One region of the Janthinobacterium sp. 64 genome, then DNA from elsewhere that is predicted to be linked to it. Evidence: predicted binding sites of a transcription regulator. Region 1 holds the regulator's gene; each other region holds the start of a gene.
What was found. Region 1 encodes NrdR, which represses ribonucleotide reductase genes. Its sites were predicted from a motif close to CACNANATNTNGTG; they were not measured.

Region 2: the regulator NrdR is predicted to act here: its motif matches at 3,571-3,584, upstream of CLU91_RS12715 (ribonucleoside-diphosphate reductase subunit alpha).
Region 3: the regulator NrdR is predicted to act here: its motif matches at 8,352-8,365, upstream of CLU91_RS26345 (ribonucleoside triphosphate reductase).

What each region holds. Positions count from the first base shown of each region.
Region 1 is NZ_PHUG01000001.1:5,478,541-5,488,592, reverse strand. It holds gene CLU91_RS24180 (pilus assembly protein) at 1-1,636, opposite strand, end outside; gene CLU91_RS24175 (pilus assembly PilX family protein) at 1,633-2,289, opposite strand; gene CLU91_RS24170 (PilW family protein) at 2,302-3,270, opposite strand; gene pilV (type IV pilus modification protein PilV) at 3,267-3,836, opposite strand; gene nrdR (transcriptional regulator NrdR) at 4,076-4,537, opposite strand; gene glyA (serine hydroxymethyltransferase) at 4,681-5,928, opposite strand; ZMP/ZTP riboswitch at 6,040-6,164, opposite strand; gene ybgC (tol-pal system-associated acyl-CoA thioesterase) at 6,449-6,850, shown strand; gene tolQ (protein TolQ) at 6,898-7,587, shown strand; gene CLU91_RS24140 (ExbD/TolR family protein) at 7,603-8,043, shown strand; gene tolA (cell envelope integrity protein TolA) at 8,092-9,102, shown strand; gene tolB (Tol-Pal system beta propeller repeat protein TolB) at 9,108-10,052, shown strand, end outside.
Region 2 is NZ_PHUG01000001.1:2,881,259-2,891,310, reverse strand. It holds gene CLU91_RS12740 (ABC transporter substrate-binding protein) at 1-375, shown strand, start outside; gene CLU91_RS12735 (cytochrome C assembly family protein) at 607-1,410, shown strand; gene CLU91_RS12730 (PP0621 family protein) at 1,407-1,667, shown strand; gene CLU91_RS12725 (sigma 54-interacting transcriptional regulator) at 1,788-2,846, shown strand; gene ampD (1,6-anhydro-N-acetylmuramyl-L-alanine amidase AmpD) at 2,846-3,457, shown strand; gene CLU91_RS12715 (ribonucleoside-diphosphate reductase subunit alpha) at 3,840-6,794, shown strand; gene CLU91_RS12710 (ribonucleotide-diphosphate reductase subunit beta) at 6,913-8,064, shown strand; gene CLU91_RS12705 (hypothetical protein) at 8,435-8,767, shown strand; gene CLU91_RS12700 (ribonucleotide-diphosphate reductase subunit beta) at 8,837-9,676, shown strand.
Region 3 is NZ_PHUG01000001.1:5,964,713-5,974,764, reverse strand. It holds gene CLU91_RS26390 (bifunctional aspartate transaminase/aspartate 4-decarboxylase) at 1-64, opposite strand, end outside; gene aspT (aspartate-alanine antiporter) at 111-1,799, opposite strand; gene aspT (aspartate-alanine antiporter) at 1,856-3,538, opposite strand; gene CLU91_RS26375 (substrate-binding periplasmic protein) at 3,811-4,680, opposite strand; gene CLU91_RS26370 (heavy-metal-associated domain-containing protein) at 4,929-5,192, shown strand; gene ubiT (ubiquinone anaerobic biosynthesis accessory factor UbiT) at 5,224-5,751, opposite strand; gene ubiV (ubiquinone anaerobic biosynthesis protein UbiV) at 5,772-6,668, opposite strand; gene ubiU (ubiquinone anaerobic biosynthesis protein UbiU) at 6,678-7,715, opposite strand; gene CLU91_RS26350 (hypothetical protein) at 7,877-8,293, shown strand; gene CLU91_RS26345 (ribonucleoside triphosphate reductase) at 8,412-10,052, shown strand, end outside.

The DNA.
Region 1 (10,052 bases):
GCGTAGCGGCGGGAGTGGTGGCAGACTCGCCGGCCGGGTCCCCCTGGCGCAAGTCGCCCGCGTAGTGCTCAACCTTGGTAAGGCCGTCGTTCTTGCCGCCGGGACGCAGTGGCTGCACATGCGACCAGTAGGCCAGCCCTGCCGCATGGTAGCTGGCGCCGCCCACCCCGTCGGACAGCCATTCCAGCGCCGCCAGGTCGGGCCGTGGCGCGGGATTGCCGGGCGTGCCGCCGCTTTCCAGGCTGCCTACCGCGTGTGTCCAGGCCATCGCATCAAATGGCGGTGGCACAAAACCATCGGCAGCGCGTGCACGGTCGCCGTTGGATGCGGGAGCCACAGGAACATTGCCAGGCACGTAACGGTCGCCCGCCATGCCCGCATCGCCGAGGCTGACGACGATGTGGCGCTGGCAACTGGCCGTTTGCGGATCGCTCCACGCAGTCACGACCGGCAAGCCACCGTCGATGGCAGGCGGGGCCGTGGCGGGTGGCACGACGGCGCTCGCTTGCCTTCCCTGCAGGTAGCGCAGCGATTCGTACAGCAATTCGGCCAGCGGCGCCGCGCTGGCGTACGTGCCAGGATGCCCGGCGTTGCCGCGGCCCAGACCATTGATGTAAGCGGTCACCCCGCCGCCAGGACCGGCGCTCTGGAACACATACACACCGGTGGCAGGATTCCATTCCTCGCCGGCATTGTCTTGCGGCATAAAATCAGGCGCCGTCCAGCGTTGCCTGCCCACGTGGGCCAGCGGCGCGCGCAGCACGCCGCCATACACGGGGCCGGCGCTGGCGGGCACGCCGTTCAAGTGGCCAAACACGCCCACGCGCACCCTGCCGCCATGGCGCTGCACGGCGCCCACCGGCTTGTAGTGCTTGCCATACGCGAGGCATAAATCGTCGCGCAGCGGTCCTTCTTCCGCGTCGCAGACGCGCACGCGCGCGAGGAACACGCCGTGCGTGGCAGCAACGCCCGGCGCGTCGCAACTACCGCCCGGGGGCAAGCTGGCGTCGCCGAACAGCAGGCGGTTGCGGCAGGAAACGATGGCCAGTTGCGCCAGCGCAAACGGTGTCGCCGCCGCCACGCCGCCGTGCAGCACCTTGCGCGGAAAAAAGACGGGGTGCGCAAAAAAGTCGATGGGGCTATCCGCATCGGGCAGCCAGGCGCGCTGCAGCACCGTCTTGCGCACCTCGTCGATGACGCGGTCGCCGCCCGTCAGAGCAACACGGACGATGTCGAGCATGCTGGTGCTGGCCCAGTTCAGAAAATTGCCGCTAAAACTGTCGCCGCCGCAGCCGTGCAGCGCATCGGCCGGCTTCAGCACGGAGAAGTAAGCGGTCGCTACGCGCAAGTCCGGCAGCATGTCGCCGTCCTTGCTGCGGTACGGATAGCTGTAGCACATGCGCGCATGGAAGTACCCTGCGTACTCGCGCTGCGGCGCATAGTCGCCGCCATGCGCGGCAGCGGCCGCCGCATGCGTGAGCGACAGGTTGAGCAGCAGGTTCGGCGGCACCCTGGCGCCGTGCAAGCCCGCGTCGGCCCGCGCCAGCGTCACGGGAGGTGCGGCCGCAGCAAGGGCGCCGCCGCAAGCCAGGAAAATCCAGCCGAGCAGCAGCCAGGCAAACGACAAAGCCCTCATGGCCCCGCTCCCGCCGCCTGCTTGCGATAGTAACTTTGCAGCACGACTTGCGTGCTTTCCTGCGCGCCAAAACCGATGGCCGTGATGCGGTACACATAGCTTTCCGTCGCCAGGCCGCCAGCCACGGCCGTGGCCTGCGCACCGGGCGGGTGGAACGGCAGCAGTTCGATCAGGTAGCGGGGCCGGCGCGACGGCAGGAAACCCTGCCCCGTCTGCATGACGGCGCCCGTGAACTGGCCATACGGCACGGTGCGGCTGGCACCTTCGGCGCCATCGAGGTCCGTACTTAACCAGAGCGCCGGCGCGTCCGGGGATGCGGGCAGGCACAGACCCAGTGCGCCCCCTTCCCCGCAGCCGTCCGCGAACCCGGCCGCGCTGCCTGGCGCGAAGAGGCTGCTGCGCCCGGGCGCGCCCGGTGAACCTTCGATATCGTTCTGCGCATCCACCAATGCCTCCTCCGCCGCCTGAAACGCGATCTGCCGGTCGCGCTCACCGCGCGCCGCCTTTTCGCCCTGCAAGGCCATCTGCGCCGCCGATATGCCCAGCAGCAAGATGATCACCTGCAGGCACAGCACATACACGAGGGTGGCGCCACGCCCTTGTCCGCCAGAAACGCAGCAGCCTGAACAACGGCGGACGCCCGCGCCAGCCATCGCGCCGCCCGCCTAGGCCGGCCCGTTGCGCAGCATGATGCTCGTCTGCACCTGTTGCCGCAGCCGCGAGCGCGTTGCTACAGGCAAGGACGCGCGCGCGATGCGCACGCCCATATCGCCTGCGCCGTGCGCCTCAGCATACGCCTTGCCGAACAGGTCGAACTGCGCCGGCCCCAGTTCCGCCATCTTGTCCGCCTGGCCCGCCTCGCCATGCAACAGCAAGGCCACGCGCACGCTGGCCACGCGCTTCCAGTGCGTGCGGCGGTGCAAATCGCGCTGGCGCGCGGCCGCATCCGCCCCCACCAGCACCAGCGCCGCATCGTAAGCGTCAAGCGCGCTGGCGTTGACATAGCGGTTCGCCACGCCATCGGGCGGCGTATCCGTATCGAGGCCATACAGCACCTGGAAGCCGTCGACGCCACGGATGACGGCGTCCGCGCCCCAGCCGTTCGCGCCACGGTATTTGCAACGCAATTCACCCTCGCCATCGGCACCTTGCGCCACATAGAAAATGCTCCAGCCCCGCTGCGCCTGCGTTTGCGCGGCGCCCACGCCGAAGCCCGCGCAATTGAGCACGGAACCATCGCCACCCTCTTCCTTGCCGGCGCCGTAATAGCGCAGGGCCAGCACGTCGCTGCCATGCAGGGCGCCGGGCAGCGCGCCGCTGATGCCCTCGCTGTTCTTGCCCAGGCTGTGCGCGTCGAGGCCGGCGACGTTGGCGCTGTCAAAATCGGCATGGGCGACGGGCGCGGCGCTGCTGTCCCAGTTCACGTACGCCGTCTGGCGCACGGCGCGGGCGATGGTGTCGAGCGCATAGCGGCCGTTGTCGTCGAGCCGCGCGCTGGCGGACTGGTCGCCATAACTGCCGCTGGCGGCCAGCAGCACGCTACTGGCCGCCAGCATCAGCAGCGCGCCCAGCGACAGGGCCACCAGCAATTCGACCAGGCTCATGCCGCGATGCCGGTGCAAGAGCGTGTTCATGCGCCGCCTCCGCCCAGCTGGAATGCGAGCCGGGGCAGCGACTCGCCCGCCCCATTCACAGCGGGCGAGCCATCGGGCTGTCGGCCGCGCCAGCCCAGCTTGATGACGATGGGCGCGCCCTTGCCACCGCTGCACGCCCAGTGCAAGCCTTGCGCGGCGGCGTCCCAGGCGGGCGCATCGCGGCAGATATGCAGGCGCGCGCCGGGCAAGGCCGCATGCAGTTGCTGTTTCCACTCGGCGATGTCGAATTGCGCCAGCTCGGCCGCGCTGCAGGCGGCAGTACCAAAACAGTCAGGCGCGCCGCCGCCAGCGTCGGCGCCGTCCGCCGCCGCGTAGGCCACGTTCAGGTAGGGATTGCCCGTATCGGGGCCGTTCATGAGCACGCTGTTCGCACGCATGCGTTCGGCCATGCCGGCGGCCAGTTGCACGCCCGCCGACAACAGCGCCGACTCATGGCGCGCACGCAGGGAGTTCAGTTGCAAAATGCTGGCACCGAGGAGACCCAGCGCCAACAGCAGCAGCGACACCAGCACCTCGACGAGGCTGCTGCCACCCGCAGGAAACATAGTGCGACCGCTCTTGCCCATGCGCTACTCCCTTCCGCAGACAGAGTCGCAGGAACAGGCGGCCCAGCTACAAGATAGGCGCGCGCAAAAAGCCGGGTCTGCGCTGGCGCAAACAGCACGGCGATAAGGTGAGAAGAACAGCGTTGGTGTTGATCAGGCCGCTTGCCAGGCGAACCTGGGCGTGGTGAGCAAGAAGGCGAGCAAGAAGGTGAGCAAGAAGCCGAACGTCAGGGCGAAGGTCAGGGCTTGCGCGCCTGCCCCACTTCGGCGATCGCGTCCTGGAATTCGGCCAGGTCTTCGAAGTTCTTGTAGACGGAGGCAAAGCGGATGTAGGCGATCTTGTCCAGGCGCTTCAATTCCTGCATGACGAGTTCGCCGATATAGCCGGAATCGACTTCGCGCAAGCCGCTGGTCAGCAGTTTTTCCTGGATGGAGGCGATGGCCGTATCCACGGAGGCGGCCGCGACGGGACGCTTGCGCAAGGCCAGCATCAAACTGCCGCGCAACTTATCCGCAGCGAACTCCGTCCGGCTGCCATTCTTTTTGACGACGGCCGGCATGATAAGTTCAATGCGCTCGTAGGTGGTAAAACGCTTGTCGCATTTGCCGCAGCGGCGGCGGCGCCGAATGGCATCCCCTTCCTCCGATACGCGCGTATCGAGAACCTGGGTGTCGCCGTGCTGGCAAAATGGACATTTCATGGGCTGGCTACAACTTTATAGTAATAATTACGGGAAATCGCCGCCCTTGTGCAAAGGGCGCCCGAATCACTCCGGGCGCCCTTGGGCACGAAGGAATGTGTCATACAGAATCTTACTCCGTATGACACATTCTGGACAAATAATTATGCAGCGTACACAGGGTGCGCGTCGGCCAGGACTTTCACGGCCGCTTTCACGCGCTCGATGGTGGCGGCGTCATGCGGATTGTCCAGCACGTCGGCGATCAGGTTGCCCACTTCTTCCGCTTGCGCTTCCTTGAAACCGCGCGTCGTCATCGCCGGGCTGCCCAGGCGGATACCCGAGGTGACGAATGGTTTTTGCGGATCGTTCGGGATGCCGTTCTTGTTGCAGGTGATGTGCGCGGAACCGAGGATGGCTTCGGCTTCCTTGCCCGTCAGGTTCTTGGCGCGCAGGTCGACCAGCATGACGTGCGATTCGGTGCCGCCGGACACGATGCGCAGGCCGCGCTTGATCAGGGTTTTCGCCAGTACGTCGGCGTTTTTGATCACTTGCTTCTGGTATTCGACGAATTCAGGGCTCAGCGCTTCCTTGAAGGCAACAGCCTTGCCGGCGATCACGTGCATCAGCGGGCCGCCCTGGATGCCGGGGAAGATGGCCGAGTTAATGGCTTTTTCGTGTTCGGCCTTCATCAGGATGATGCCGCCACGGGGGCCGCGCAGCGATTTGTGCGTGGTCGAGGTGACGAAGTCGGCGAACGGCACCGGGTTCGGGTACAGGCCGGCGGCGATCAGGCCGGCGTAGTGGGCCATGTCGACCATGAAGTAGGCGCCCACTTCCTTGGCGATCTTGCCGAAGCGTTCGAAGTCGATCTTTTTCGAGAACGCGGACGCGCCGGCGATGATCAGCTTTGGCTTGCGTTCGCGGGCCAGGCGTTCCATCGCCTCGTAGTCGATGTCTTCTTCCACCGTCAAGCCATACGATACAACGTCAAACCATTTGCCGGACATGTTCAGCGGCATGCCGTGGGTCAGGTGGCCGCCTTCGGCCAGCGACATGCCCATGATCAGGTCGCCTGGTTTCAACATGGCGAAGAACACGCCCTGGTTCGCCTGCGAGCCGGAGTTCGGCTGCACGTTCGCGCATTCGGCGCCGAACAGCTGTTTCACGCGGTCGATGGCCAGTTGCTCGGCCACATCGACGTATTCGCAGCCGCCGTAGTAACGCTTGCCTGGATAGCCTTCGGCATATTTATTCGTCAGCTGCGAGCCTTGCGCTTCCATTACGGCTGGCGACGTGTAGTTCTCCGACGCGATCAGTTCGATATGGTCGTGCTGGCGCGTGTTCTCTTTTTGAATGACGGCGAACAATTCAGGATCGACGTTGGCGAGGTTGTGATCTTTTGCAAACATGTAAAAACTCCAAGTATGAGGGTGCTTGTACTGGCAGGTTGGATCGAATGAGGGGAGCCGGCGTTAAGTGAATAACAACATTGGACAGGCAGCCTCTTCGTGCTTTTCCATAGTGGCTACCCAGGCGAACGGCTGATGAAAAATCTCACATTTCCCGGTGGGTGCCCACCTTTCGCCGGTTTGCCGATCGCCACTCATGGAGATCGCCCGACTTTTCGCCAGTCACGTGAGACGTAATGGAAGACAAATTGTAAGTTAAGTACCCGGATTGAGCAAGGAATGCAAGCGTGCGGCTATAATCGCCGCCCGGGGCAACGCCGGTCCGCAGTCTTAAGCTGGACGTAAACTTTGCTGCGGTATGTAAGCGTATGTTACGGGACTTGCCATTGCAGCCCTCCGTTTTACAATGCTGCGGTGCAACTTATATGCAGCTTTTGCATGGCTTTCCAGCAAGCGCCCACAGTCACAAGAAGAAAAATCGCGTAAAATGTTGCTCAATCTCACTACTGGCGCAATAAACATGCCTTCAGTCTTTACCTGGAACGTACGTGTCTACTATGAAGACACCGACGCCGGCGGCATCGTCTATTACGCAAATTACCTGAAATTCTTCGAACGCGCGCGCACCGAATGGCTGCGCGCCATCGACGTTGGCCAGCAGGAATTGCTGGAACAGCACGACGCAATGTTCGTTGTCAAAAGCGTCAACGCCGACTATCATGCGCCAGCCAGGCTCGATGACACGGTAAGATTAACCTTAAGCATAGAAAAAATGGGGCGTGCCTCCATCGTTTTCTTGCAACAAGCCTGGTGCGGCGACCGCCTGCTGAACACGGCCCGCGTCAAGATCGGCTGCGTCGACTCGGCATTGCGCCCGCGCGCCGTGCCCGATGCAGTGGCGGTCCGCATGCGCGCCGCCTGAGCCCTACCCGCCACCCCCGGACAATTCACCCAACAGACTGCCAGCCAATGAACGTTACACAAGATCTTTCTTTCCTCGCGCTCATCTCCAATGCCCATTTGATCGTGCAACTGATCATGGCCCTGCTGCTGCTGATTTCCCTGACCAGCTGGACTTACATTTTCCGCAAGATGTTTGCCGTGCGCCAGGCGCGCAAGCAAACCATCGAATTCGAACGCAGCTTCTGGGCCGGCGGCAACCTGCATGCGCTGCACCAGAATGCCAGCGGCAACCGCGACCAGAGCGGCGCGCTGGCCCGCATTTTTGACGCCGGCATGGGCGAATTCATCAAGGGCAAGGCATCGTACGGTTCGCGCGAAGCGCTGGACGTGGGCGCCGTGCTCGACGGCGCACGCCGCGCCATGCGCGCCGCCTTCCAGCGCGAAATGGACGTGCTCGAATCGCACCTGGCCTTCCTCGCCTCCGTCGGCTCCGTTTCGCCCTACATCGGCCTGCTCGGTACCGTCTGGGGCATCATGAACGCCTTCCGCGGCCTGGCCAATGTGCAGCAAGCCACCCTGGCTGCCGTCGCGCCCGGTATCGCCGAAGCGCTGATCGCCACCGCCATCGGCCTGTTCGCCGCCATTCCCGCCGTCGTCGCCTACAACCGTTTTTCGCATGACATCGACCGCCTGGCGATCCGCTTCGAAAGCTTCGTCGAGGAATTCTCCAACATCTTGCAGCGCCAGTCGCGCTAAGAGGGAGCAAGATCCATGGGTTCCTCATTCAATAGCGGCGGCATGCGCGGTGGCCGTGGCCGCAAGTTCAAGTCCGAAATCAACGTCGTGCCGTATATCGACGTGATGCTGGTGCTGCTGATCATTTTCATGGTGATGCCGTCGTCGAACAATCCCAGCGTGGTGAACTTGCCCAACGCGGAAAAGTCGGCCAAACCGCCCGATGACTATATTCAGATCGTGCTGAAGCCGAATGGTTCGCTGTCGATCGGCGTCATCGGCAAAGAACAGCTGTCGCCGGAAACGGAACCGAACCGCGACGCCCTGCTGCGCAAGCTGCGCGGTTTGCATGAAAGCAATCCCGATTATCCCGTGATGATCGCGGGCGACAAGGAAAGCAAGTACGACGATGTGATCCAGCTCATTTCGGAAGCGAAAAAGATGGGCATTACCAGAGTCGGCCTGGCCACCAAGTAAGCGCAGCATCCTGTTTCCAGACTTGACCGTTTTTAGATAGACCAGACTTTGCAGACCAAACAAATCGACCATGTACTCGGCAAGCCTTACAGCGTGCCGCGCGAACGCAGCCGCTGGCCCTCGCTGGGCCTGGCGCTGGCGATGCACCTTGGCCTGCTGTTTTTCCTGTGGGTGGGCGTACACTGGCAAAATACGGAACCTGTCGCCGTCGAAGCGGAAGTGTGGGATATGAAGGTGCAGACGGCCGCGCCGCCGCCTGAAGTGGCGACGGAACCGGAGCCGACACCAACGCCGCCGCAACCGCAAGTGGAACAGCCGGCCCCGCCGCCACCGCCGCCGGTGGCCGCGCCCGAGCCGAAGGTCGACCTGCGCGAGGCGGAGATCGCCCTGGAACGCAAGAAGGCCAAACTGAAGGAAGAGAAGGAAAAAGCGGCAGCGGAAGAACGCCGCAAGCAGGAATTGAAGGAACGCGAAGAAGAAAAGCGCGAACTGGAAAAGCAGAAGCAGAAAGAAAAAGACAAGGCTGACAAGCTGGAAAAAGAAAAAGCCGACAAGCTGGAGAAAGCCAAGGAAGCCAAAGAAAAAGCGGCGGAAGAAAAAGCCGAGAAAGAACTGGCCGATAAAAAAGCCGCAGCGGAAAAAGCGGCCAAGGCCAAGAAAGCGGCGGCGGAAAAAGCCGCAGCCGACAAATTGCGTGCCGATGACATGAAGCGGATGATGGCGCAGGCAGGCAATGGCACAACGGGCACGGCCGCGAAAGCGACCGCGCCACGCAAGGACAGCGGCTATGTCGCTGCCCTGACGAGCAAGATCAAGAGCAATATCGCGTACAGCGGTAGCACGGACGTGCCGGGCAACCCGCGCGCCGTGTTCAAGATCGAGCAACTGCCAACTGGGGAAATTATTTCGGTCCGAAAGATTAAAAGCAGCGGTCTGCCGGCGTATGACAGCTCGGTGGAAAACGCCATTAATAAATCCTCGCCACTGCCGAAGAAAAAAGACGGCACCGTGGAACGCGAGATTGAACTCATATTCGAGATGAAGGATTTGCCTAAATGATGACCATGAAAAAAATGAGCTATGTCGTGCTCTGCGCCGGCCTGATGCTGGGAGCCTCAGGCGCCCAGGCGCAGCTGCGCGTGGAGATTACGGGGATCGGCAGCAACCAGATTCCGGTGGCTGTCGCCAGCTTCGTCAATGAATCGGCGGCGCCGCAATCGCTGTCGGGCATTATCAAGGCCGACCTGGCGCGCAGCGGCGTGTTCAAGCTGATCGACGCCGATGCGCCCGTATCGGAAACGGCGCCCGTCAGCTACGAGCAGTGGAAGTCGCGCGGCGCCGACGCGCTGGCGGCCGGCAGCGTGCAAAGCATGGCCGATGGCCGCCTGGACGTGCGCTACAAGCTGTTCGACACCATCAAGGGCGCGCAGATTTCCAGCATGAACAATGCGGCCGCGCCGCAGTTCAACCGCTTGCTGGCGCACAAGATCGCCGATGACATCTATGAGAAACTGACGGGCGTCAAAGGCGCGTTCGCCACGCGCATCGCCTACGTCACGCAATCGGGCCGCGAATACCGGCTGGAAATCGCCGACGCCGATGGCGAAGGCATCCAGGTTGCCCTGCGCTCGAACGAGCCGATCATTTCGCCGTCGTGGTCGCCGGATGGCACCAAGGTCGCGTATGTATCGTTTGAAAAGAAAAAACCGATCGTCTACGTGCAAAACCTGGTGACGCGCCAGCGCACCATCGTGTCGAATGAAAAAGGCAGCAATTCGGCGCCCAGCTGGAGCCCGGACGGCGCACGCCTGGCCGTGGCCCTGTCGCGCGACGGCCATACCCAGGTCTATACCGTCAATGCCGACGGCAGCGGCTTGCGCCGCGTCAGCAACAGCAGCGGCATCGATACGGAACCGCAATTCTCGGCCGATGGCCAAAGCATTTACTTCACCAGCGATCGCAGCGGCGGACCACAGATCTACCGCATGTCGAGCAGCGGTGGCGAAGCC
Region 2 (10,052 bases), 2.6 Mb from region 1:
CCGTACGACACGCCGATCGGCGAGCCCGTGCGTACCATGGTGATGACGGAAAAGTTCTACAAAGAACGCCGTCCGGTGGCGGAAAAATTCATGCGCTGCTTCGTTGAAGCGACCAAGACCTTTATCGACAACAAGGCGACGGCGGAAAAGTATGTGCGCGAAGTCGTGTTCCGCGGCCAGATCACGAAGGATGACTTCGACGACGCGATCAGCAATTCGCCGTATTCGTACGACATCTCGCCCGAGCATATCCAGGTGACCACGGACGTGATGGTGAAAACGGGCGTGGGCCGCATGACGAAGCCGCCCGTGGCCAAGGACTGGGTCAAGACGGACTTGCTGGAACAGGCGAAAAAGAGCCTGAATGTGAAGTAAACGGGAGATTGGCAGTGCCCGATGGCCCGCTTGAGCGGGCCATCATTTTTTGCGGCACACATATATATAGACAGGCGGTGCGAAAGATTGCCAAAATCTTGAGGGTGCGCTACCCCGTTGCGCCTCAGGCGCGATATCATGGCAGGCTTGCAGCATTGGCTGGCGGCGGAATGCCTGTCACCCTGGCTGTCGCTTGAATCGCGCTTGTCGGCTATGGTGTAAACTTAAACTATGCAGATCTATTTCTTTCTTATCGCCGCCCTGTTGTATGCGGCGTGCGCGGTGCTTCCCTCGTCCCGCGCCCGGCTCATTGCCGGCCTGACCGGCGTCGCCTGGCTGGCGCACGCCGCCACCCTGTGGTTCGACCTGATGGCGCCGGGCACCTTGCGCTTCGGCTTTTCCGCCATGCTGTCGGCCGCGCTGTGGGTATCGGTGGGCGCCTACTGGATAGAGAACCGCAATTTCAGCCTGGATGGACTGCGCCGCATGGTCATGCCCAGCGCCGTCCTCGCCATCGGCCTGGCCTGGGCCTTTCCTGGCAGCCAGGTCAGCATGGAAGGCAAGTCGGCCGTCTTCGGCTGGCATATTGCCGTGGCCGTGCTCGCCTATAGCACCCTGACGATTGCCGCCTTTCACGCCGTGCTGATGGCGCTGCAGGAATCGCGCCTGCATACGCGCAGCGAAAGCCGCGGCTTCATCGGCACGGCGCTGGACCAGTTGCCGGCCTTGCTGACGATGGAAAAGTTGCTGTTTCGCATGATCGGCCTGGGTTTTATTTTGCTCAGCCTGACCGTGCTGTCAGGCATCGTGTTTTCCGAACAATTATTTGGCAAGGCCTTGACCTGGGATCACAAGTCGGTGTTTACCATGCTGTCGTGGCTGCTGTTTGCCTCGCTGCTGGCAGGCCGGCGCTTTCGCGGCTGGCGCGGCAAGACGGCCCTGAGTTTTACCCTGGCCGGTTTCGCCACCTTGTTGCTGGCCTATGTCGGCAGCCGTTTTGTACTGGAAGTGGTTTTACACCGAGGATACGCATGACACGTGTTTTATTCTGGCTGGCGCTGGTGTTCCTGGTGCTGTTTGCGATCCGCAGCAAGATCCGTGGCATGCAGCAACGCGCCCGCGCGCAGCAGCAACAGCGGCCGAATCCGTTTACGCCACCGGTGCGGCCGCAGGAATTGCCCGATGCCGAGCTGATGCTGTGCTGCGCCCATTGCGGCGTGTACTACCCCGCTTCCGAAAACGTGCAGGCCAAGGGCCACGACTACTGCAGCCACGCGCACGCCACGGTGTAAGGGCGGGCCCGCAGGTGCGCGCGCGTTGCTCAGCCGTATCGTAACGTCGTCCGGCATCCGTCCGGCGTAGCATCTGCATGAGGCGGTTCGTCGCCGCCATTGCGGAAAGGCGCGCTCCCCATGTCAAGTCCAAGCCCCCGTCCCAGTCCCAGCCAGCATCCTGTCGCCGATATGCCGCCGGCGCCTCAACTGAGCGGCAACTCCCTGCCCATGCAGGCGCTGCGTGCGCAGATCGGCCGCATCGCCCGCTGTGGCGCGCCGGTGGCCATCCGCGGCGAATCGGGCACGGGCAAGGAATTGGCGGCGCGCGCCATCCATGCGCAGGGTGCGCGCGCCAGCTTCCCTTTTATTGCCGTCAACTGCGGCGCGATTCCCGAAGCGTTGATGGAGGCCGAATTTTTCGGCTGCCGCCAGGGCGCCTATACGGGGGCGCATGAGCGCCAGGGATTGTTCCAGGCGGCCCATGGCGGCAGTTTGCTGCTCGATGAAGTCGACGATCTGCCGCTGGCCATGCAGGTCAAGCTGTTGCGCGTGCTGCAGGAGCGGCGCGTGCGCAAGCTGGGTGGTAGTACTGACGAGGCCGTCGACGTGCGCATCCTGTGCGCCAGCCAGCAGGGCCTGGCGCGCGGCGTGGCCGCCGGCACGTTTCGCCAGGATCTGTTTTACCGCCTCCATGTGATCGAGCTGGCGCTGCCGCCGCTGCGCGAGCGGCGCGGCGATCTGCAGGTATTATGTGAGGTGATCCTGGCGCGTCTGGCGCCACGCCAGGCCGTGAGCCTGGCGCCGCCCGTGCTGGCGGCTTTGGCCGCGTATGCGTTTCCCGGCAATGTGCGCGAACTGGAAAACCTGCTGGAGCGGGCACTGGCCTTTGCCGACGGCGGCGTGATCGCGCTCGACGCGCTGGCCTTGCCGTCCGCGGCGGGCAGCATGCCGCTGCGGGCGCCGGCCTTGCCGGACTTGCCTGAGCGGCAACTATGCCTGCCCGGCATGGCAGCATATGGCCTGCCGCCCGTCTTGCCGCTGGACATGTATTTACGCCAGGCCGAGCGCGACATGATCATGCTGGCGCTGGTGCAGGCGCGCTATCACCGCGCACGGGCGGCGCGCCAGCTGGGCCTGAGCGTGCGCCAGCTGCGTTACCGCATGCAGAAATTGACGATACAGGAAGCGCTACCTTGATGACAGCATGGACGATAGATGAAGACGGCTGGTGCGACGGCGCGCTGCGCTATGACTCCCAATACCACGATGCGCGCCCGGACGGTGCGCAAGTCGATTTGCTGGTGATCCATAACATCAGCTTGCCGGGCGGCCACTTCGGCGGACCGCATGTGTCGGACTTGTTTACCGGCCGGGTAGACTATAATGCCGATCCTTCTTTCGCCGACCTGCGTGGCTTGCAGGTGTCGGCGCATTTTTTTGTGCGGCGTGATGGTGCGCTGTTGCAATATGTTTCTACTGATCAACGTGCCTGGCATGCGGGCGCGTCCATGTTCGAAGGACGCCCGCAGTGCAATGGCTATTCGGTCGGTGTCGAAATGGAAGGCGCGGACGATGTGCCCTTCCAGCAGCGGCAATACCATGTGCTGGCGGCGCTGACGGCGGCACTGGTGGCGCGCTACGGGCTGTCCCAGGTGCGCGGCCACGAGCACATTGCGCCGGGGAGGAAGACGGATCCGGGACCGTTTTTTGACTGGTGTTTTTATCAAAAATGCTGGCTGGAAACTATGCGCGGGCAGCCTGCGTTAGCGCTTACTACGCGGGGATTGGGCTTTCCATCCGTACCCTGAAAAGTCAACCGAAATCGTATATGAAAATACAAAAAATTACGCTGGCGGATGCCGGAAAACTATTGCATCGCCTTTCGATGGGCACTACAATTAGTGCATAACTTGGATTTAAAGACTATATGTAGTGCCATCACAGACGTTTTCAGCATTATTATCAAAGCTACCCTGTTTGTTGATATGGCAACGGGAACTGGCGTTTCATCACCCTTGATCGTGTTTCGCGCTAGCCGGGCTGTACAGGTTGGCCGTCTGATTTTTGGCTGTATATTATTTACTATTTAGCAACAAATACCTGAAGAAACCCTGACCATCGGGCGTTCTATTCAACAACACACGCGGCAGCAAAACTGCAGGCTGACTTTAGCTGACAACGGGAGCTTCAATGCAATCACCACAAGATATTTCCATCCATCCAACGCCAGTATCGCCAGCGCCAGGCGCGGCCAACAGCGTGGCGAGCACGGGCGCGGCATTGGGCGACTATCGCATCATCCGCCGCAACGGCGCGGTGGTGGCATTTGAGCCTTCGAAGATCGCCATCGCCATGACCAAGGCGTTTTTGGCCGTTAACGGCGGCCAGGGTGCCGCTTCGGCACGCGTCCGCGAACTGGTGGAGCAACTGACCGACGGCGTCGTCGCCGCGCTGGTGCGCCGCCATCCGGGTGGCGGCACCTTCCATATCGAAGACGTGCAAGACCAGGTGGAACTGTCGCTGATGCGTTCGGGCGAGCACGACGTGGCGCGTGCCTACGTGTTGTACCGTGCCAAGCACATGGAAGAGCGCCGCCTGCAGAAGGAGGCGCTGGGCGCTTCCGCGCAAGTGACCGCCCCCCAACTGAACGTCACTGACAACGGCGTGCGCCGCCTGCTGGACATGCAGGAAGTGCGCGACCTGATCAACGCCGCCTGCGCCGGCCTGGAAAAGCACGTCGATGCTGATGCCATCCTGGCGGAAACGGTGAAGAACCTGTACGACGGCGTGCCCGTCGAAGAGTTGCACAAGTCGGCCATCCTGGCGGCGCGCGCGCTGATGGAAAAAGATCCGGCCTACAGCCAGGTCACGGCCCGCATCCTGCTGCACACGGTGCGCAAGGAAGTGTTCGGCAAGGAAGTGCCGCAAGCGGCCGCTGCCGCCGAGTACCTGACGTATTTCCCGCAATACATCGCCAAGGGCATCGCCAACGACCTGCTGAACCCGGTACTTGCCAGTTTCGACCTGGAACGCCTGGCCAAGGCCATCGTTGCCGACCGCGACTTGCAATTCGGCTACATCGGCCTGCAAACGCTGTATGACCGCTACTTCCTGCACATCCATGACGTGCGCATCGAAATGCCGCAGGCGTTCTACATGCGCGTGGCCATGGGCCTGTCGCTGAACGAAGCGGACCGCGAAGCGCGCACCATCGAGTTCTACAATCTGCTGTCCTCGTTCGACTTCATGAGCTCGACGCCGACCCTGTTCAACTCCGGCACCCTGCGCTCGCAGCTGTCGTCGTGCTACCTGAGCACCGTCTCGGACGACCTGGAAGGCATCTACGACGCCATCAAGGACAACGCGCTGCTGGCCAAGTACGCCGGCGGCCTGGGTAACGACTGGACGCCAGTGCGCGCCCTGGGCGCCCACATCAAGGGCACCAACGGCAAGTCGCAAGGCGTGGTGCCGTTCCTGAAAGTGGTCAACGACACGGCCGTGGCAGTCAACCAGGGCGGCAAGCGCAAGGGCGCCGTGTGCGCCTACCTGGAAACCTGGCACATGGACATCGAGGAATTCCTCGACCTGCGCAAGAACACGGGCGACGACCGCCGCCGCACGCACGACATGAACACGGCGAACTGGATTCCCGACATGTTCATGAAGCGCGTCATGGAAAAAGGCGAGTGGACCCTGTTCTCGCCATCCGAAACACCAGATTTGCACGACCTGGTCGGCAAGGCCTTTGAAAAAGCTTACCTGGGCTACGAAGCCAAGGCCGCCGCCGGCGAAATCCGCTCGTTCAAGAAGATCGCCGCGCTGGACCTGTGGCGCAAGATGCTGTCGATGCTGTTTGAAACGGGCCACCCATGGATCACGTTCAAGGATCCTTGCAACATCCGCAGCCCGCAGTCGCACGTCGGCGTCGTCCACAGCTCGAACCTGTGCACGGAAATCACGCTGAACACGGGCCCTGACGAAATCGCCGTCTGCAACCTCGGTTCCGTGAACATGCCGGCGCACATGAAGGAAGGCAAGCTCGATCACGTCAAGCTGGCCAAGACCGTGCGCACCGCCATGCGCATGCTCGACAACGTCATCGACATCAATTACTACGCCGTCGAGAAGGCGCGCAATTCGAACATGCGCCACCGTCCGGTCGGCATGGGCGTGATGGGCTTCCAGGACTGCCTGCACATGATGCGCATTCCGTTCGCCTCGGACGCCGCCGTCAGCTTTGCCGACACCTCGATGGAAGCGGTCTGCTACTACGCCTACCTGGCGTCGACGGAACTGGCTGAAGAACGTGGCCGCTATGAATCGTATGCCGGTTCGCTGTGGGACCGTGGCATCCTGCCGCAAGACTCGGTCAAACTGCTGGCCGAAGAGCGTGGCGGCTACCTGGAAGTCGATTCCTCGTCGGCCATGGACTGGACCCCGGTGCGCGAACGCATCGCCAAGTTCGGCATGCGCAACTCGAACTGCGTGGCGATCGCCCCGACGGCGACGATTTCGAACATCATCGGCGTATCGGCCTGTATCGAGCCGACGTTCCAGAACCTGTACGTGAAATCGAACCTGTCGGGTGAATTCACCGAGATCAACGGCTACCTGGTGCGCGACCTGAAGGCGCGCGACCTGTGGGATGAAGTCATGATCTCCGACCTGAAGTACTTCGACGGCTCGCTGGTGAAGATCGACCGCATCCCGCAAGACTTGCGCGACATCTACGCCACCGCCTTTGAAGTGTCGCCAAGCTGGCTGGTGGAAGCGGCTTCGCGTCGCCAGAAGTGGATCGACCAGGCCCAGTCGCTGAACATCTACATGGCTGGCGCATCGGGCAAGAAGCTCGACGAGACCTACAAGCTGGCATGGCTGCGTGGCCTGAAAACCACCTACTACCTGCGTACCATCGCCGCTACCCACATGGAGAAATCGACCTCCAAGACGGGTGCCCTGAACGCCGTGGCAGTCGATGGCGGCATGTCGGCCAGCGCCCAGAGCGCACAGGCAGCGGTCGTGGCGGCAGCCGCTGCCGCCGTGGTGGCACCCGTGGTGGCAGCTGCAGCGGACGACGCCGATGGCGAAGCCTGCTACCTGCGCCCAGGTGATGACGGCTTTGAGGAATGCGAAGCCTGCCAGTAAAATTTTAGTTGTCAGCCCGGAGCGTCTGGGCTGATTCAATGTTGTCAATGTCCGCATTGTCCGATACAACGGGCCTGTTGCGGATCGCCGGCTCGCCGGCATGGAAAGGAAGAAGATTATGTCGTTGTCCTGGGATGATGAAACCACGTCGGCAGCTGTGCCGCGTCCGGCGCAGCAAGCGCCATTGGGAAATACCGAATTGAACCTGCCAGCCGGTGCCGAGCCGTCCGAAGCGAACGCCGAGCAAGTGGCGCGCCGCGTGAATGCCGACGACAAGCGCATCATCAACGGCAAGACGGACGTCAACCAGCTGGTGCCGTTCAAGTACAAGTGGGCGTGGGACAAATACCTGGCCGGCTGCGCCAACCACTGGATGCCGCAGGAAGTGAACATGCAGCGCGATATCGAGCTGTGGAAAAACCCGAACGGCCTGACGGACGACGAGCGCCGCCTGGTCAAGCGCAACCTGGGCTTCTTCGTGACGGCCGACTCGCTGGCCGCCAACAACATCGTGCTGGGTACCTACCGCCACATCACGGCGCCCGAGTGCCGCCAGTACCTGCTGCGCCAGGCGTTCGAGGAAGCGATCCACACGCACGCCTACCAGTACATCGTCGAATCGCTGGGCCTGGACGAAGGCGAGATCTTCAACGCCTACAACGAAGTCAAGTCGATCCGCGACAAGGATGAATTCCTGATCCCGTTCATCAATACCCTGACCGACCCCGCGTTCGTCACCGGCACGGTGGAAAACGACCAGAAGCTGCTCAAATCGCTGATCGTGTTTGCCTGCCTGATGGAAGGCCTGTTCTTCTACGTCGGCTTCACGCAGATCCTGGCGCTGGGCCGCCAGAACAAGATGATGGGCGCGGCCGAGCAGTACCAGTACATCCTGCGCGACGAATCGATGCACTGCAACTTCGGCATCGACTTGATCAACACGATCAAGATGGAAAACCCGCAGCTGTGGACGGCCGAATTCCGCGAAGAGATCAAAGTGCTGTTCATGCAAGCCGTGGAGCTGGAATACGCGTACGCGGAAGACACCATGCCACGCGGCGTGCTGGGTCTGAACGCACCGATGTTCAAGGGCTATCTGCGCTTCATCGCCAACCGCCGCGCGCAGCAGATCGGCCTCGAGCCGCTGTTCGCCCAGGAAGAAAATCCATTCCCGTGGATGAGCGAAATGATCGACATGAAAAAGGAACGCAACTTCTTCGAGACGCGCGTGACCGAGTACCAAACGGGTGGTGCGCTGAACTGGGAATAATTAGATGAGGAAATGAAAAAGCCCCATGAGGTGCAACTCACGGGGCTTTAGGGAAAAGAGAGCCAAACAACAACCTCTGGCTTTCTCTTGATGCTATTTCTATGTACTAGAAGCCGAAGTTTAAACTTCGAAAGCCGATATGGCAAGGCTCAAGTTCATCATCGAGGTATGCGATGAAAGGAACGACACATGAAAACCTGTGCCTATCCCAAGTCCGTGCATGTGACGCAATACTGGCGCTTCCGCTTTGGAAAGCTTGAAATTGTGTGTGAACACTGCCGGTCTCCACGTTTGCGATAGTGGATTAACGAGGACGGTTTTTACCGTCCTCGTTAGGGAATTAGGACAGTTTCATTGATGTAAAAATAACTTGAGTTTTACAGGAGTACCGAACGAATTTGTGAGTTTGACTCACTCTTACGTATCTCTTCATATCGACTTAAAAGGTTTCATCATGACATTCAATAGTAAAAAAACCTCATCGGGAATCGCTTCACAGGCAGCAGAGACATTGAAAAATCCCAATGCCTCTGCCGTGGCTAAGAGTTTGGCTGGTTCCGCATTGTCTCAGGTACAAGGTGCGTATCAGACAGGAAAAGCGATGGAGACAAAGGCATCGCATGTGCTGCAAAGCAGTAAGTACAGCGACGATACCAAAGCCTTAGCCGCTTCATTACTGTCACAGTCGAATAGACTTCGATAATCCTAATGCGCCGTAATTTTTACGGCGCATTTTTTTTGCTTGTTGGGTAACGATGATGTGGTGAGTAGCATTCACATTGCCAGTGTCCAGGAGCTAGAGGGCTTCTTCGAGACCACCGGCCCGCAGGCCGCCACCAACATCGCGCTGGGCAGTCTCCCTTTACGACGCCACATCACGGCGCCGGAATGCCGCCAGTACCTGCTGCGCCAGGCGTTCGAAGAAGCGATCCACACGCACGCCTACCAGTACATCGTCGAATCGCTGGGCCTGGACGAAGGCGAGATCTTCAACGCCTACAACGAAGTCAAGTCGATCCGCGACAAGGATGAATTCCTGATCCCGTTCATCAACACCCTGACCGACCCCGCGTTCGTCACCGGCACGGTGGAAAACGACCAGAAGCTGCTCAAATCGCTGATCGTATTCGCCTGCCTGATGGAAGGCCTGTTCTTCTACGTCGGCTTCACGCAGATCCTGGCGCTGGGCCGCCAGAACAAGATGATGGGTGCGGCCGAGCAGTACCAGTACATCCTGCGCGACGAATCGATGCACTGCAACTTCGGCATCGACTTGATCAACACGATCAAGATGGAAAACCCCCAGCTGTGGACGGCCGAATTCCGCGAAGAGATCAAAGTGCTGTTCATGCAAGCCGTGGAGCTGGAATACGCGTACGCGGAAGACACCATGCCACGCGGCGTGCTGGGTCTGAACGCGCCGATGTTCAAGGGCTATCTGCGCTTCATCGCCAACCGCCGCGCGCAGCAGATCGGCCTCGAGCCGCTGTTCGCCCAGGAAGAAAATCCATTCCCGTGGATGAGCGAAATGATCGACATGAAAAAGGAACGCAACTTCTTCGAGACGCGCGTGACCGAGTACCAAACGGGTGGTGCGCTGAACTGGGAGTAATCCTTTTTCAGGCTACGCCAGGAAGCGCCGTCATCGTGACGGCGCTTTTTTTTCGCGTGCATGGCGGTGGAAAAATGCATGCTTCATGCAGCGCTGCGAAGAGGCTTGCGCCAGGATTTTCGCCTGCCGCGAATGGCCGCATGGCGGGTCCAAAAAATCATTTCAGGAGACGCCGGCAGCGGCATTTGCCGCGCGAATGTACGATAGCACGCGTATCGTGCAAAAAAGGCCGCGAAAACGTGTCGTGCCGGTTGCGCATTGACAAGGTTTTCGTGTACTTTATGAGATTGCAAATGCGAGCGTTAGAATGCGGGGTTTTTTAACCAGCGCGGTAGCAAAAAAAGCTCGCAAAACAGGGATACAGATTTACACGGAT
Region 3 (10,052 bases), 490 kb from region 1:
TCAGCGCATCCTTCAGTTCGAAGGGGCTCAACAGGGCGAGTTTGCTTGGGTTACTGAAATCCATTTTTGCTACTCCTTATAGACAGACAATGTGCACGGTTCTTGCAGACTCAAACGAAGGCCACGATCAGCGGCCCCAGCAAGGTCAGGAAAACGTTGGCCAAGGCATATGTAATGGCAAACGGTACGGTAGGAATCGAGTTTTGCGCCGCGTTCAGCACTTCGCCGAACGCGGGATTGGCGCTGCGCGAGCCGGACAAGGCGCCCGCAAAGATGGCCACGTTGTCATAGCGCAAAATGTAGCGGCCGATCAGCATGGTCAAAATCATCGGCAGAATGGTGACCACCACGCCGACGCCGAACAGGGTCAGGCCGTGTTCGCGCACGGTTTGCACGGCTTGCAGGCCGGACGTGAGGCCGACGACGGCAACGAAGCCGGCCAGGCCCAAGTCTTTCAAGATTTGCACGGCGCCGCTAGGCATGTAGCCGAACGTCTGGCGCTTGGCGCGGAACCAGCCGAATACCAGGCCCGACAGCAGCACGCCGCCGCCGCTGCCCAGGGTCAGCGGAATCGAGCCGATGCGCGCCACCAGCAAGCCCACGAGCAGGCCGACGACGAGGCCGGCGCCCATGTAGACGAAGTCCGTCTTGGCGCTTGGCACGATCATGTAACCGACTTCGGCCGCCACGCGCTTGACGTCCTGCTCGGCGCCATAAATGGTCACCACGTCGCCCGTCTGCACGACGGTTTCCGATTGCATGGGCAAGATCTTGCCCATGCGGCTCAGCTGCACGACAAAAATGCCGTGGCGCACGCCGGGCGCTGTCGCGCTGCGGATTTCGCCCACCGTCTTGTTGTGGTAATCCTTGTTGGTCAGCACCATGTCGCGGCGCTGCATCACCAGTTCCATGCCTTCGACGGCCAGCAATTCCTTGCCCAGCTGGGAAGACACGCTGAGCATGGCTTCGCGCCGGCCCACGAGCAGCACGATATCGTCGGCCGCCAGCACCAGGTCCGGGCTGACGTCGATGATCTGGCCATTGCGTTTCACGCGCTCGATGGTAATGGCCGTGTTCGGATGGGCGCTTTCGATCTCTGCCACCGAGCGTCCGGCACCGGGACCCACGTCGTAGATGCGGCCGATCAAGTCGGGCGCGGCCGGCGTCTGGCCAGGTCCCAGCACCTGCACGCCCGCCTGCAGCGCCGTTTCCGCCTTGATCGCATCTTCGCGGATGGTGCGACCCATGAGCTTAGGCAAGATGTTGACGCAGACGATGATGGCGCCAAACGAGCCGAACACATACGTCACGGCATAGCCGACGGCCACGTTGCCCTGCAGGCGCGCCACCTCGTCGGCCGCCAGGCCCAGCTTGGTAATCGCATCGCCGGCCGTGCCGATGATGGCCGACTGCGTCAAGCCGCCCGCCGCCACGCCGGCCGCCAGGCCCTTGTCCAGGCCAAAGACCTTGGCCATGATGACCACCGTCAGCAGCGCCGTCACGGCCAGCACCACGGCCAGGATGATTTCGCGCACCGACTGGCGCCCCAGCGAATTGAAGAACTGCGGCCCGCTTTCATAGCCGACCGCATAAATGAACAGCGCGAACAGCACCGACTTGACACCAGGATCGATGGCCACGCCTACCTGGCTGACGAGGACCGCCACCAGCAGTGAACCGGCGACCCCGCCCAGCTGAAACGAGCCGAACTTGATCTTGCCGATGTAGTAACCCACTGCCAGGGAGAGAAACAAGGCAATTTCGGGCGACTTCTTGAATAACTCATGCAACCATTCCATGCGGACCGCCTTTCGTGTTGAAGGAATTCTTTACTGCGTGTGCTCTTGCAGGCTGCTCATGCGTGCACCGACCCCGCCAGGGCCACGATGAGCGGCCCCAACAGGGGCAGCACCACGTTCGATATCGCATACGTAATCGTGTAGCCCAGCAAGGGCGTCGAGTTGCCGGCCGCGTTCTGCACGGCCGACAGGGCCGGTGTGCTGCACTGCTGGCCGGCGATGGCGCCCAGCAGCACGGGCGCTTCCAGCTTGAGGAAAAAGTGGCCCACCAGCAACGACAGCGAGGCGGGGATGACGGCGATCAGCACGCCCATCAGCGGCAGCGACAGGCCGTACTGGCGGATCAGATCGATCGCCTGCGGCCCCGAGGCCAGGCCCACGCAAGCGATGAAGGTGGCCAGGCCGATATCTTTCATCATGTCGAGCGCGCTGGGGTGGATGCCCGGCATGCCAGGTTTTCGTGCCTGGTACCAGCCGAACACGAGGCCCGTCAGCAAGGCGCCGCCGCCCGTGCCCAGCGAAAACGGGATGCCGCCCAGTTTGGCGGTAAAGCCGCCGATATATACACCGAGCACGATGCCGATGCTGGCGTAGACGATATTGCTGCGGTCGCCCGTCGGCACGCGCTTGCCGATGGCGGCCAGCGCCGTGTTCAGTTCGCGCCCTTCCGTCGTGCCGTACAGGCGCAGCACGTCGTCGCGCTGCAGGGTCAGGTCGGGCAGCGGTGGCATGCTGTGCTCGCCACGGACGACGGCCGCCACGTGCACGCCGGACGGCAAGGCCAGCTGGCGCAGCGGCTGGCCCACCAGCGAAGCTTGCTGCAGCACCACTTCCAAGGCGGAAACCGCCATATTCAAGCCCGTCGTGTCGGCAAATTCCTCGCCCAGGATGGCTTCGGCCGCCACCAGCGCGGGACGGTGGCCGATCACCAGTACTTCGTCATTGGCGCGCAGGCGCAGTGCCGGTTCCAGAGGCAATACCTTGCCGTGCCGGCGCACGCGCGTGATGCTGGCGCGGCCCGCGAAAATATGCTGCAAGGCGTCGAGACGGCGTCCCGCGCCACGGCTGATGCGGTAGGCGCGGCCTACCATTTCCGGCGTGGCCTGCAGCCCGTCGCCATCGGTCTGGGCGCCGCCCATCTTTTCCCACAATTTATCGGCTTCCTCGCGCAGGTTGACGCGCAGCAGGAGAGGGAAAATCTGGCTGGTGACGATGACGATGGCGATCAGGCCGAAGATGTAGGTGATGGAATACGCGGTGACCACGTTGGCCTGCAGCTCGGCGATGCGGGCGGCCGGCAGCGCCAGCTTCGAGATGGCATCCGTGGCCGTGCCGACGACGGCCGATTCCGTCGCCGCGCCCGCCATCATGCCGGCCGCCGTGCCCTGGTCCAGGCCCAGGAAACGCGTGGCCAGCAGCACCAGCGCCAGCACCACCACCACTTCGATCACGCAGAGTATCCCCAAGCGCAAGCCCTTGGCATTCAGGTTGGCAAAGAACTGGGGACCGCCCGCATAGCCGAGGGCAAAGATGAACAGCATGAAAAAGACGTTCTTGACGCTGGCATCCAGCGTGATGCCCAGCTGGCCGATCAGCAGCGCGGCGATCAGGGTGCCGCACACGCCGCCCAGCTGGATGGGGCCGAAGCGTATCTGCCCTAGCGCATAGCCCAGGGCCAGGGCCAGGAACAGGGCCAGTTCCGGCACCTGGTGCAATACCGACGTGATCGAATCGAGCATGGACGAACCTTCGAAAAGATTACGGCTGGTTACAAGGGGACAGAGCGTTCGGCGGCTGGCGGCGGCTGGCTGTTGAACGGGCGCACGGATCCCGCACGGCACCTGCGTATCACCGCTTGTGCTGGGAAGATGTTGCAAAGTATTGCAATCTGGAATTATCTTCGGCGAAAAATTTACAAGTGTCAACAGGTGTTCTGTTGAACTCGCCTTGCGTTTTATCAAACATCCTGCGCACGATTGAAGCGCTTGTTTGACACTGAGCAATAAAACTATTAGTAATGTTTTGGACGATACCAAAGTGCCTTGCGCAGCAGCGGCGTCTCTTCCGGCAAGTCAGGATTGGCCAGTTCCAGCACATGGCGCCGGGACAGCTTCAGGCCATCCGCAAGACGGCCGAAATGGCGCTGGAACAGCTGTGCAAAACTGCCATCGGCCAGCATGGTTTCCAGTCCGATTTCAATATGGCGCGCCAGTTCCGGCCGGTGCTTGCCGACAAAGAAGTACAGCGCGGCCGGGTAGCGGATGACCAGGTGGGCATCGAGCGCCAGCGGCAATTGCGCGTGGCTGGCCAGCTCGCTTTGCGCCTCGATCACGGAGCGGGGAAAGTAATCGATGCGCCCCGCCGCCAGTTGCTGGAACAGGCCTTCGTAGGTGCTCGAGGTATCGAGGCGCAAGCCATTCGCCTGCAGAATGGCGCAATCGGGCCAGTCGCGCATCTGGCCAGCCGACAGCCGCGCCAGCGCGGCGATGCTGCGCACGCCCCGCAGCAACTGCGGCTGGCGCGCGTGGATCAGGGCCACTCGCCAGCCGATCAGGCCGCGGTCGATGGGGATGCGTACCGGCAGCAACTGCGTTTCGCGCGCGCGGCTCGTCATCGTCCACACGACATCGACGCTGCCCGACGCCGTGGCAATTTCCTGCATGGCGCGCGTCTGCACCATGCGCAGTTCGGAACGGCGCAACGCATACGCCTGGCCCGAACGCGCCAGCGCCAGTTGCAGCAAGGCCGTCACATAGCCTTGCTGCGGATCATTGAGTGCCTGGTGGCGCGGATACACGAGCGGCAGCGGCGGCGACGGGCTGGCGGCGGCCGCGCCCAACGGCCACAGGGCGGCAAACTTGAGCAGGGGGCGGCGCTGCATGGCCCCTCCTTTCCAGCGCTTTCATAGCGTTCTTATCAGAATGACAGTATCACGCAGCACAGCACGCTTGTCGACTCGAATATGGAAAATGTGTACAAAACAACAGCACTTCCCGGCTGGCCAAGAGGGTTGGAAATTAATCCAGATCAATAAAACGGCAAATAGAAAATAAATCGTGCGTGCGGCTCTGGACGGCATGCGCGCCCCTCGCCTACGCTGTTTTTTTATCTGAAAAACAAGAGGAACCCATGCAGACAGCACGCTTGAATATCATCGGAATGGATCACGAAGGCTGCGCCGACAGGCTGACGGGCGCGCTCGAGGCCGTCACGGGTGTGGCCACCGTGTGCGTCTCGCTGGCGCGCCACGGCGCCACGGTGCAGTTCGACGAACGCCTGGCCACGCAGGAGCGCCTGCTGGCCGCCGTCAACGATGCCGGCTTCATGGGCGAGGCCTCCGATGAAGAACAACTGCCGTCCTGCAGCGGCGCCTGCGGTCACTGCCGCCATTGAGTACCGCCACTGCGCGCCGCCACCTTCCCGCTTACCCTCCCCGCGCGCCCCGGTCGCGCAGATGCGCCAGCACGCGGCGCGGTCCCAGCGCCTGTAAATCGAATGGCGGCAACTCGATGGCGTCGAGCGTATTCTTGAACAGCAAGCCCAGCTCCGTATCGCCTTCCAGGCTCAAACGACGGCTGAAGAACAGCGTATCCGGATCTTCCTGGCGCCGCGCCAGCAGCATCAGGTCATGCACGCTGGCGGCGATGCACAGGTCCGGCACGTCCACATAGCGCTCGGCCACGAACACCGTGCCCTGCCATTCGAAATCGAAGGCGATGCCCGCGTCGACCAGGCGCAGGCGCAGGCTGCGCCCCTCCAGGCTGCACCGCACATCGTCGGGCAATTGCGGCGCCAGCAAGCGGTTCAAGCCTTGCACGAACAGCCAGGAGGCGGGATACGGCGGCAGCTTGGACAGCAATTCGGCCAGCGGTTCGGGCAGCCGGTACGACATGGCGGGCTTGCTCATGGCGGGCTTGGCCGGGATGGGCAATCTTTCCAGTTGATCTTGCATGGTGCTTCCTTTCGATGCGTTCAATGAGCGGCGTGCTGTTCCATGCCGGGCTGGCCGTGCCAGTAGCCGTCGCAGGCGCCGGCCGGCTGGCAGGCCGCCAGCTGGGCCTGAGCGCCCACGCCGCTGACCTGGCCGCGGCGGGCGCGGTCGAAGATGGCGATCACTTGTTCCGTATGCATGGCCTGCGGGCTGATGCGCGCCACGGATACGCCCATGTCGCGCATGGCGTCGAGTTCGCGCACCAGGTTGTAGACCAGCGCCGACTGCGTCTGCGTGCCATTCAACACGAGGAACGGCACTTCATCGCGCGTGCGCAGCAGCAGGCCATCCGGCTCTTCCAGGCAGCTGTAGCCGCAATCGTCCTTCGGCAGGTTGCGGTTGCGCGCCGTGAAGCAGCGCGCGGAAAACGCCAGCGGCATGCGGCCGTAGGCGAACACTTCCGTCTCCAGCCCTTCCGGTTTCTGGCGCTGCATCTCAGCCAGCGCCGTCTGTCCCATTTCCAGCGGCATCACCCAGCGCCGCGCACCGAGGCGCGCCAGCAGTTGCAGGCTGGGGCCATTGAACAGGTTCAGATGGGGACCGGCGACGAAGGACGTGCCCTTTTCCATGCAATGCACGGCGCCCATGTCGTTGGCTTCGACCGTATAGCGGCCATTGCCCGTGATGCGGCGCAGAGTCGCCAGTTCGGCGCCCGCCTCGATCAGCGCCTGCGTCGACAGCACCACCTCTTTGCCGGCAGCGGCCAGCATGTCGGCGATATCGAGCCAGTCGGCCAGGCGCACTTCATGCCGGCGCGAGCAGACTGTTTCGCCCAGGTACACGATATCGACGGCGCTGCCGGCGATCTGCTGGTAAAACTCGAAGACGGTGGCGCGCGGCCAGTAGTAGAGCAAGGGGCCCAAAGAAAGCTTCAGCATGTTCATCCTTTATTTCCAAGATCTGTGGTACGCACCGAGGGTGTGCTGCTGCCCTTCGGCCAGCTTGTCCATGGACGCCATCCAGCCCGGCTTGACGGCGTAGCGCGCATTGCCTTCGCGGCAGGCGTCGATCGCTTCGCGCCACACGCGCGTCACCTGTGCCACGTAGGCGGGGCTGCGCTGGCGTCCTTCGATCTTCACGGCGCGCACGCCCATGGCGATCAGCTGCGGCAGCAGCGCCAGCGTGTTCAGGCTGGCCGGCTCCTCGATCGCGTAATACTCTTCGTCATTGACTTCGAAGCGGCCCTTGCACAGGGTGGGATAGCTGGCATTTTCACCGGGCGCATAGCGGTCGATCAGCACGCCGTTCAGGCGCGACTCCAGACCGTTCGGCGTTTCCAGCCAGCGCACGGATTTCGCCGGCGAGCACACGCCGTGCGTATTCGGCGCCTCGCCCGTCGCGTACGACGACAGCGCGCAGCGCCCTTCGACCATCACGCACAGGCTGCCGAAACCGAAGACTTCAATCTCGACTTCCGTCTTGCTGATCAATTGCTCGACCTGCGCCATCGACAGCACGCGCGGCAGCACGGCGCGGGCGATACCGAAGTGTTCATGGTAAAAATTGATGGCTTCGTAGTTGGTGGCCGAACCCTGCACGGACAGGTGCAAACGCAGCTGCGGGTGGTGCTGGGCCGCATACGCCATCAGGCCCGGATCGGCGACGATCATGGCGTCGATGCCCGCTTGCGCGGCGCGGTCGATGGCGCTGCGCCACACGGCCCAGTTGTGCGGCTGCGGATAGGTGTTCAGCGCCAGCAGCACCTTGCGTCCGTATTGATGGGCGTAGCGCACGCCCTCGGCGATGGCCTTCTCGTCGAAATTGAGGCCGGCGAAATTGCGCGCATTGGTGGCGTCGCGAAAACCCAGGTAGACGGTGTCGGCGCCATTGTCGACGGCCGCTTTCAGGGCAGGCAGGCTGCCGGCGGGGCAGACCAGTTCCAGCGGTCCGGCCACGCGGGTGGCGGTGGTTGATTCAAGCATCATGATGTTCACAGTCCTGTATCGGCTCAGGGTGCAGACTATAGCCCCGCCGATACTGCCCAGTCCTTGACGCAGGTGAAGGAATGCATGCATGGCTGGCGCACCTTCAACTTGCTTGACCTGGCTGTAAAATGCCCCCTTTCCTCCCTCGTCGATTGCCCGCCATGACCCGCAAACCGCTGCTGATTTTTCTTCTGACCCTGTTCCTCACCGCGCTGCAAGTGCAGTGGGCCGGCCCGGCCGACGGCTATGACGCAAACACCCTCTCTGTGCTGTCGCCCGAAGTGCTGGGCGCCTATCCGGGCGTGCTGCTGCTGTTCCTGCTGGCCGTGTTCGCGCGCCGCCAATTGCCGCTGCTGCGCCAGGCCGCCATCTGCACGGGCCTGCTGGCCATCTACTGGCTGCTGGCGAACTACGTCACGTTCGATGCGCGCGTGGCCAGCTGGAGCACCTATACGCCGCTGGAAATCTGGACCCACGTGCTGCCCGCCTCCGTCGCCAGCATCGCCGCCTGCGGCGCCGCGTTCTTTTGCGCGAGCTGGCTGATCCTGCGCGAAACGCGCTGGAACAAAACCGGCTGAGGTAGTTTTTTCACCTGCATCAAGGATTCGTCACGCAACTGCACGCCACCTTTGACGGCACTACATTTAGTGGATAATCTTCATAAAAACACCGTATGTTGTGTTTATTGGAGGTTTCATGACGACGAATGCAGTTCCCCCCACACGCGGCCAGGTCGACGTTGCCGCGTCCATCAATGAATACCTGGACCGGCGCGACTGGCGCGTCAACGCCAACGCCAACCAGGGCTACTCGCTGGGCGGCCTGATACTCAACGTGTCGGGCAAGGTCATCGCCAACTACTGGCTGGACCAGGTGTATCCGCCGGAAGTGGGCGCGGCGCACCGCGAAGCGGCGCTGCACATCCACGACCTCGACATGCTGGCGGGCTATTGCGCCGGCTGGTCGCTGCGCACCCTGCTGCATGAAGGCTTGAATGGCGTGCCGGGCAAGATCGAATCGGGCCCGCCGAAACACATGTCGAGCGCCATCGGCCAGATCGTCAATTTCCTCGGCACCCTGCAGAACGAATGGGCCGGCGCGCAGGCGTTCAGCTCCTTCGACACCTATATGGCGCCGTACATCCGCAAGGACAGCCTGCGCTACGAAGACGTGCGCCAGTACATGCAGGAGCTGATCTTCAACCTCAACGTCCCATCGCGCTGGGGCACGCAGACGCCGTTTACCAACCTGACTTTCGACTGGGTCTGCCCGGACGACTTGCGCGAGCAGATTCCCGTCATCGCCGGCCAGGAAATGGACTTCAGCTATGGCGAGCTGCAGGCCGAGATGGACATGATCAACCGCGCCTACATCGAGATCATGATGGCGGGCGACGCCAAGGGACGCGTATTTACCTTCCCCATCCCGACCTACAACATCACCGAGGATTTCGACTGGCATAGCGAGAATGCGGAACGCCTGTTCGAGATGACGGCCCGCTACGGTCTGCCCTACTTCCAGAATTTCATCAATTCGGAACTCAAGCCGAACATGATACGTTCCATGTGCTGCCGCTTGCAGCTGGACTTGCGCGAACTGCTCAAGCGCGGCAATGGCCTGTTCGGTTCCGCCGAGCAGACGGGCTCCCTGGGCGTAGTGACCATCAACTGCGCGCGCCTGGGCCACCTGTGGCGCGGCGACGAGCCGGCGCTGATGGCCGACCTGGACCGCCTGCTGGAGCTGGGCAAGACCAGCCTGGAAATCAAGCGCCGCACCATCGAGGAACTGATGCAGCAAGGCCTGTTCCCGTACACGAAACGCTACCTGGGCACCTTGCGCAATCACTTTTCCACCCTGGGCGTCAACGGCATCAACGAGATGATCCGCAATTTCAGCGGCGATGCTTACGACATCACGTCCGCCGAGGGCCATGCGCTGGCGATACGCCTGCTCGACCACGTGCGCGCCCGCATGGTGCAATTCCAGGAAGAGACGGGCCATATGTACAACCTGGAAGCGACGCCGGCCGAGGGCACGACGTACCGCTTCGCCCGCGAAGACCGCAAGCGCTATCCCGCCATCCTGCAGGCGGGAACAAGCGACAACCCGTATTACACGAATTCGTCGCAGCTGCCCGTGGGCCACACGGACGACCCGTTCGAGGCGCTGGAATTGCAGGATGCGCTGCAGCGCAAGTACACGGGCGGCACGGTGCTGCACCTGTACATGACGGAAGCGCTGTCGGATGCGAACGCCTGCCGCGAGCTGGTCAAACGCGCGCTGAGCCGCTTCTCGCTGCCCTACATCACCGTCACGCCCACGTTTTCCATCTGCCCG